DNA from 2 places in the Streptomyces sp. L2 genome. Region 2 is predicted to be linked to the other one. Evidence: riboswitches for the same ligand, from Rfam matches in the RefSeq annotation. Region 2 holds a riboswitch; the other holds the start of a gene.

Region 1 (3,922 bases), 4.7 Mb from region 2:
TGGCGGGACGTGGAGAGCGCCCTCTCCCAGCTGCACGGTGAGCGGATCGACACCGGGGAGACCCTCGTAGGTCCCAACCCGGCGGACGAGCTGGCCAGGCGGCGCAACCGGGCGGTCTGAAGGGCGCCACCCGGTACCGGGCCGTTGTCAGTGGTGTGGTGCAGCATCGGAGATGTGAGAAACGCGCCCACGATCCTGCATCTCGACATGGATGCCTTCTACGCCTCGGTGGAGCAGGCGGCGAAGCCGAGCCTGCGGGGGAAGGCCGTCGTCGTGGGCGGGCTCGGGCCGCGCGGAGTGGTGGCCACCGCGTCGTACGAGGCGCGGGTGTTCGGGGTGCACTCGGCGATGCCCACGGCCCAGGCGCGTCGGCTGGCACCGAACGCCGCGTACCTCGTGCCGCGGTTCGCGGTGTACCGGTCGATCAGCGAACAGGTGATGGCGCTGCTGGGGCAGCTGTCGCCGCTGGTGGAGCCGCTGAGCCTGGACGAGGCGTTCGTGGACCTGGAGGCCGGGGGAGCGGCCTGGGACGAGGAGTCGGCGCGACGGACCGGGGTGAAGCTGCGCGCGGACATCCGGGCGGTCACCGGGCTCACGGGGTCGGTGGGGCTCGCCGCGTCCAAGATGCTCGCGAAGATCGCCTCCGAGGAGGCCAAGCCGGACGGGCTGAGGCTGATCGAGCCGGGCTCCGAGCGGGCCCTGCTCGGGCCGATGCCGGTGCGGACCCTGCCCGGCGTGGGGCCGGCGACCGGCGACCACCTGCGGCGGGCCGGGATCACCACGGTCGAGGAGCTGGCCGAGGCGGGTGAGGACGAACTGGTACGACTGCTCGGGAACGCGCACGGGCACGCGCTGTACGCGATGGCGCTGGCGCGCGACGACCGGCCCGTGGTGTCCGACCGCGAGACCAAGTCGGTGTCCGTGGAGGACACCTACGACGTCGACATCCACGACCGGCTGCGGGTCGGCATGGAGGTGCGGCGGCTCGCGGAGCGGTGCGTGCGGAGGCTGCGCGAGGCCCGGCTGTCGGGGCGGACGATCGTGCTGAAGGTGCGGCGGTACGACTTCTCGACCCTGACGCGGTCCGAGACGCTCCGTGGGCCCACGGACGATCCGGCGGTCGTCCGGGAGGCGGCCGCGCGGCTGCTGGAGTCCGTGGACACGACGGGCGGGGTACGGCTGCTCGGGGTGGGAGTGACCGGGCTCGCCGACTACACGCAGGAGGACCTGTTCGCCCAGGCGGCGGGGGAGGGCGGGGCGGAGCCGGCGGAGGAGGTCGTGGCCGAGCCCTCGGCGGCGGAACTGGCGCCGGCCGCCGAGCGTCACTGGCGGGCCGGCCAGGATGTGCGGCACGCCGAGCACGGCCAGGGGTGGGTGCAGGGCAGCGGCGTCGGCAGGGTCACCGTGCGGTTCGAGACGCCGTACTCGGGGCCGGGGCGGGTCCGGACGTTCCCGGCGGACGAGGTTCTGCTGGAGCCGGCGGAACCGCTGCCGCTGGTTCCGGACGGCCCCCTTGCCTATCCACCCGCCCGACTCGGTACGTCGAACACCGACCGACACGGGGCTCCGCCCCGGGCCCCGTCACCCCACCCGCCCGAGCCCTCGACCGACACCCACGCAACGGAAACGCGCTCGACCGGGACGGCCGCGGTGCGCCGAGCCGGTTGAGGGGTAAAGGCCCGGCCGGGGCACGGGCGACCGGAATAGGGGTGGTCAGGGGTTTTCCGGGCCTGCCAGTTTGCCGAAGGTGTGGTCCGGGACGGAAGGGGGTGGGGCCACGTCCAGGCCGTAGTGGTGGTACAGCTGGAGTTCCTGTTCGGGGGAGAGATGGCGGCCGACGCCGAAGTCGGGGGCGTCCTTGATCAGGGCGCGGTCGAAGGGGACGTGCAGGGAGCCCTCGACCAGCTCGCTGGGCTCCAGGGGGACGAACGCGTCCCGGGAGAAGAGTCCGGTCCGTATGGCCGCCCACTCGGGCACACCGGTCGCGTCGTCGAGGTACACCTCGTCGATGGTGCCCAGTTTGGTGCCGGAGCGGTCGAACGCCTTGCGGCCGATCAGGTTGCGCGGATCGATGTCGGTCTGCACGGTCCTTCTCCCTCCACGTGGTCGCAACTCATCCGTAAGCACTACAAAAGAGCACATTCAAGGACGCGGCCACTCGAAGGCTCGTGCGCCGCACCCGCTGGTACCCTGGCAGCGGCTGCTGACCCCGCGCGGGAGAGTCCTCCGACCACTTCGGAGGCGCCGAAGGAGCAAATCCTCCCCGGAATCTCTCAGGCTCACGTACCGCACGGACGAGGTCACTCTGGAAAGCAGGGCGGGCGTCGACGGCTTCCGCTCTCACCGACGGTGAAAGCCGGGGCCTTCGGGCGCCCGGTGAAGCTCTCAGGTTGAGATGACAGAGGGGGAGGCCGTCGGGGTACCCGTGCCGGGGTGCCCCTCGAAGGTCGCGTCAGACCAGGAGGCCTCCGCAATGACCGCCCATCGCATTCCGCTCTCGGATCTCGAAGCGGGCATCCCCTTCGAGCAGCGCCACATCGGCCCGGACCACGAGGCGCGGGCCAAGATGCTCGCCCACGTCGGCTACGGCTCCCTCGACGAGCTGACCGCCGCCGCGGTCCCCGACGTCATCAAGAACGCCGACGCCCTGGACCTGCCGGGCGCCCGCACCGAGGCCGAGGTGCTCGAAGAGCTGCGCACCCTCGCCGACCGCAACCAGGTCCTCGGCTCCATGATCGGCCTGGGCTACTACGGGACGTTCACGCCGCCCGTCATCCTGCGCAACGTCATGGAGAACCCCGCCTGGTACACGGCCTACACGCCGTACCAGCCCGAGATCTCCCAGGGCCGCCTTGAGGCGCTGCTGAACTTCCAGACCGTGGTCGCCGACCTGACCGGTCTGCCCACGTCCGGTGCCTCGCTGCTCGACGAGGGCACCGCGGCCGCCGAGGCCATGGCGCTGTCGCGCCGCATGGGCAAGAACAAGAAGGGCCTGTTCCTGGTCGACGCGGACACGATGCCGCAGACCATCGCCGTGATCGAGACCCGCGCGGAGCCGACCGGCGTGGAGATCGTCGTCGCCGACCTCAGCGACGGCATTCCGGCGGACATCGCCGCACGCGAGATCAACGGCGTGCTGCTCCAGTACCCGGGCGCCTCCGGTGCCGTACGCGACCTCAAGCCCGTCATCGACCAGGCGCACGAGCTGGGCGCGCTCGTCACCGTCGCCGCCGACCTCCTCGCGCTCACCCTGCTGGCCTCGCCCGGTGAGCTGGGCGCGGACATCGCCGTCGGCACCACCCAGCGCTTCGGCGTGCCCATGGGCTTCGGCGGACCGCACGCCGGCTACATGGCCGTGCACGAGAAGTTCGCCCGCAGCCTGCCCGGCCGGCTCGTCGGCGTCTCCGTGGACGCGGACGGCCACAAGGCCTACCGGCTCGCCCTGCAGACCCGCGAGCAGCACATCCGCCGCGAGAAGGCCACCAGCAACATCTGCACCGCCCAGGTGCTGCTCGCCGTGATGGCCGGCATGTACGCCGTCTACCACGGCCCCGAGGGGCTGCGGGCCATCGCCCGGCGGACCCACCGGTACGCCACGATCCTCGCCGCCGGTCTGCGGGCGGGCGGCGTCGAGGTCGTCCACGGCGCCTGGTTCGACACCCTGACCGTCAAGGTCGCGGGCCGGGCCGCCGAGGTCGTCGGCGCCGCGCGCGAGGGCGGCGTCAACCTGCGCCTCGTGGACGGCGACCTCGTCTCGATCGCCTGCGACGAGACCACCACGCGCGCCCAGCTCCGCGCTGTGTGGTCCGCGTTCGGCGTGGACGGCGCCATCGACGCGCTCGACGCCGCCACCGAGGAGGTACTGCCCGAGGCGCTGCTGCGCACCGACGACTACCTCACCCACCCGGTGTTCCACGAGCAC
Region 2 (3,922 bases):
GTTGACCTCGGTGACCTCGCCGGTCACCGGGGAGTACAGGTCGGAGACCGACTTGGTCGACTCCAGCTCGCCGCAGGTCTCGCCCGCGGACACGGTGTCACCGACCTCCGGGAGCTGCACGAAGACCACGTCGCCGAGCGCGTTGGCCGCGTGCTCCGTGATGCCGACCGTCGAGACGCCGTCCGCGGCGGCCGACAGCCACTCGTGCTCCTTGCTGTACCGCAGTTCCTTGGGGTTGCTCATGGCCTGAATTCTCCTGTACGCGCGGGAGTGCTGGTGAAAGGGGGACCGCCGGCGCCGCTGCCGGGCAGGCGGGATGTGCGCGGGGTCACACGGGGGTGACGGACCGCGCCCGGTGTCCGGCCGTGACGCCGGTAGAAGTGTCTACTTCTGGCGCTTGTAGAACGGCAGCGCCACGACGTCGTACGGCTCGTGGCTGCCCCGGATGTCGACGCCGACACCCTCGGTGCCGGGCGCCGCGTGCGCCGCGTCGACGTACGCCATGGCGATCGGCTTGCCCAGGGTGGGGGAGGGGGCGCCGGAGGTGACCTCGCCGATCACCTGGCCGCCGGCGACGACCTGGTACCCGGCGCGCGGCACCCGGCGGCCCTCGGCGACCAGGCCGACCAGCACGCGCGGGGGGTTCGCCTCGGCGCGGGAGGCCGCCTCGGCGAGCGCCTCGCGGCCCACGAAGTCGCCCTCCTTCTCGAACTTCACGACCCGGCCGAGACCGGCGTCGAAGGGCGTGAGCGCGGTGGTCAGCTCGTGCCCGTACAGCGGCATGCCCGCCTCCAGGCGCAGCGTGTCCCGGCAGGACAGGCCGCAGGGGACCAGTCCGGCGCCCTCGCCGGCCTTGGTCAGCGCCTGCCACAGCTCGACGGCGTGCTCGGGCTTCACGAACAGCTCGAAGCCGTCCTCGCCGGTGTAGCCGGTGCGGGCGATCAGCGCGGGGACGCCGGCGACGGTGCCGGGCAGGCCGGCGTAGTACTTCAGTCCGTCGAGGTCGGCGTCGGTCAGCGACTTCAGGATGCCGGAGGATTCGGGGCCCTGGACGGCGAGGAGCGCGTAGGCGTCCCGGTCGTCGCGGACCTCGGCGTCGAAGCCGGCGGCGCGCTCGGTCAGCGCGTCCAGCACGACCTGGGCGTTGGAGGCGTTGGCCACCACCATGTAGTGAGAAGACCCGGCCTCGGTGTCGGCCAGGCGGTAGACGATCAGGTCGTCCAGGATGCCGCCGTCGGCCTGGCAGATCATGGTGTAGCGGGCGCGGCCGACGCCGACGGAGGCGATGTTGCCGACCAGTGCGAAGTTCAGCAGCCGGTCCGCCTGCGGGCCGGTGACGGTGATCTCGCCCATGTGGGAGAGGTCGAACAGGCCGGCCTTCGTGCGCACGGCGAGGTGCTCGTCGCGCTCGGAGGCGTAGCGCAGCGGCATGTCCCAGCCGGCGAAGTCGGTCATCGTCGCACCGAGCGAGCGATGCAGGGCATCCAGCGCGGTACGGCGCGGCTCAGTGGGTTCGGTACTGCTCATCGGTCGGTCGTCTCCCGGGTCGGCTGTGACAGGCGAGGAACGTTCCTCCCCATCTGTCATCGGAACCTGAGAGGTTCGCCACGACCGCCACAGGGACGATCACGGCTTGCACCTTGGGTGGAGCCACTGGCGGCAGCGGCCCGCTTTTCAGATGTGCCTCGCCCGCGCGGTAACGGGGCCTGAGAGATTCAAGGGAGGGACTTGCTCCTTCGGCGCCCCAGCGGCGATGGCTGAGGACTCTCCCGCGCGGATTCAAGCGGCCGGTATGCAGTTGGCGCGCACATCATTGCACGCCGGGCAGGCACCCGTCAGGACCGGTATCTGTAACCGACCTGTGGCCGTACGCGCACGCCACCGTCGGACACCGCGCATTACCTTCTCTTTACATTCGATGGGCATGGATATTACCGAGCCCAAGGGGAGGACGATCAGGTGAACAGGACCACGGCGTACGCCGCCGCGACCGGCATCGCGGTGCCGAAGCAGCCCTCCGTCCCCGCCCGCGAGCGCACCGCGGACCGCCCCGCCCCGGTCGTCCGCGACCTGCGCGACCGGGCCGGCCGCAGCCCGCACGCCCTGCTCTTCGGCCCGGTCGACCTCGTGGTGATCACCGGCCTGCCCGGCAGCGGCAAGTCCACACTGATGCACCGCGCGGTCCCCGGCCCCCGTGTCGACTCCCAGGACACCCGCGACCGCTGGGCCGCCCGGCTGCCCCGCCGCCTGCCCTACGCCCTGTACCGCCCCCTGGTCCGGCTCTCCCACTACGCCGGGCTGCGCCGCGCCCTGCGCTCGGGCGCGGGCGTCGTCGTGCACGACTGCGGCACCCAGACCTGGGTGCGCGGCTGGCTGGCCCGCGAGGCCCGCCGCCGCGGCGCCGGCCTCCACCTGCTCCTGCTCGACGTGGCGCCCGAGACGGCCCGGGCGGGCCAGCGCGAGCGCGGCCGCGGCGTCTCCCGCTACGCCTTCGGCCGCCACCGCCGTACGACGGCCCGGCTGCTGCGCGCGGTGGAGCGCGGCGACCTCCCCGCCGGCTCGGCCTCCGCCGTCCTCCTGGACCGCCCCGCGGCCGACGTCCTGCGCCGCATAGCCTTCGCACAGCGCGCGGACTGACCAGCCACTAATCTGATCGCCGCATCAGTGGTTTCGATGGTTTCCAGCAGGCGGTAGGCACATGGACTTCCCGGCGGACGTACCCGCGGACTTCCCGGCACAGGCGCACCCCCACCCGCACGGCGGTTGGCCCGGCAACGAACTGGAGGAGGTGCTCTCGGCCTCCCTCGGCGTACCCGGCGCGGCCGGCCGGATCATCGAGGTGCTCGGCCGCAGCTTCCTGTGGATACCCCTGCCGGGCGGCGGCGGCCCGGACAGCGGCCCCCTCGACCTGCCCAGCATGGAGATCGACGGCCAGGTCTACGTCCCGGTGTTCAGCTCCGAGGAACAGTTCCGCCAGGCCGCCGGCGCCCACCTGTCGTACACCATCGCCCCGGCCGTGGAGTTCGCCCGCGGCCTGCCCCCGCAGGCGGGCCTGGCCGTCAACCCCGGCGGCGTGGTCGGCGTCCCCCTCCCGCCGGACGCGGTGGCCGAGCTGTGCCGGGCCGGCCGCACCCCGCTGGACGGCCCCAACACCGGCGGCCGGGTCCGCCTCTTCGAGCCCGACTGGCAGGACGACCCGGTCGACTTCCTCGCCGCCGCCTCCGCCGAGTTCGCCGCCACCGGCGTGGTCCGCACGGCCCGCCGCTGCCTCGCCGCCATCGAGGCGGCCGACCCGGTCATGTTCATCGGCGTCGAACTCACCCAGTGGGAAGGCGACCTCCGCACCCTCCCCCTCCAGGCCCTCGGCCGAGCCCTCACCACCACCCCCGCCCCCTGCCCCGTCAACCTCCTCCTCATGGACGCAACAGACGACCCGGTAGCCACCTGGCTCAGGACAAACGTCCGCCCCTTCTACGACTCCGCCCCCTGAAGCGCCCCGAAGGGGCGCGGGGCTGTTTCCGGTATGCGGCTCCGCCGCGTGGGCGCGAGAAGGTGCGAGGACCCGCACTCGCGAGCGAACCCTGGACCCCGCCGGCAGGGGCGCCCCGAAGGGGCGCGGGGCTGTTTCCGGTATGCGGCTCCGCCGCGTGGGCGCGAGAAGGTGCGAGGACCCGCACTCGCGAGCGAACTTCGGACCCCGCCCGCAGGGGCGCCCCCAAGGGGCGCGGGGAACTGCGCGATCAGCCACCACGCGCCCGCACCCGCGAGCGAACCCGTACCCCCACCCCCCTGGGCGCTTAAGCTGTCTCCAAACGCGGGGCAACTGCCAGAAGGGCCGGTACGACAGGTGAGCGCGAGCCACAGCGGCAGCGTCGAGCACATGCTGCGCCAAGTAACCCCCGGGCGCTACGACGCCTACGAG

What was found. A riboswitch is a leader RNA that binds a small molecule or an ion and turns the genes downstream of it on or off. The one in region 2 is predicted to bind glycine.
Region 1: another riboswitch for glycine. It lies ahead of gcvP (aminomethyl-transferring glycine dehydrogenase); the one in region 2 lies ahead of gcvT (glycine cleavage system aminomethyltransferase GcvT).

Annotation. Positions count from the first base shown of each region.
Region 1 is NZ_QBDT01000001.1:6,729,621-6,733,542, forward strand. It holds gene DBP14_RS30195 (MerR family transcriptional regulator) at 1-120, shown strand, start outside; gene DBP14_RS30200 (DNA polymerase IV) at 175-1,668, shown strand; gene DBP14_RS30205 (PRC-barrel domain-containing protein) at 1,714-2,085, opposite strand; glycine riboswitch at 2,205-2,299, shown strand; gene gcvP (aminomethyl-transferring glycine dehydrogenase) at 2,474-3,922, shown strand, end outside.
Region 2 is NZ_QBDT01000001.1:2,067,202-2,071,123, reverse strand. It holds gene gcvH (glycine cleavage system protein GcvH) at 1-243, opposite strand, end outside; gene gcvT (glycine cleavage system aminomethyltransferase GcvT) at 385-1,527, opposite strand; glycine riboswitch at 1,685-1,782, opposite strand; gene DBP14_RS08630 (AAA family ATPase) at 1,960-2,637, shown strand; gene DBP14_RS08625 (enhanced serine sensitivity protein SseB) at 2,699-3,490, shown strand; gene DBP14_RS08615 (enhanced serine sensitivity protein SseB C-terminal domain-containing protein) at 3,848-3,922, shown strand, end outside.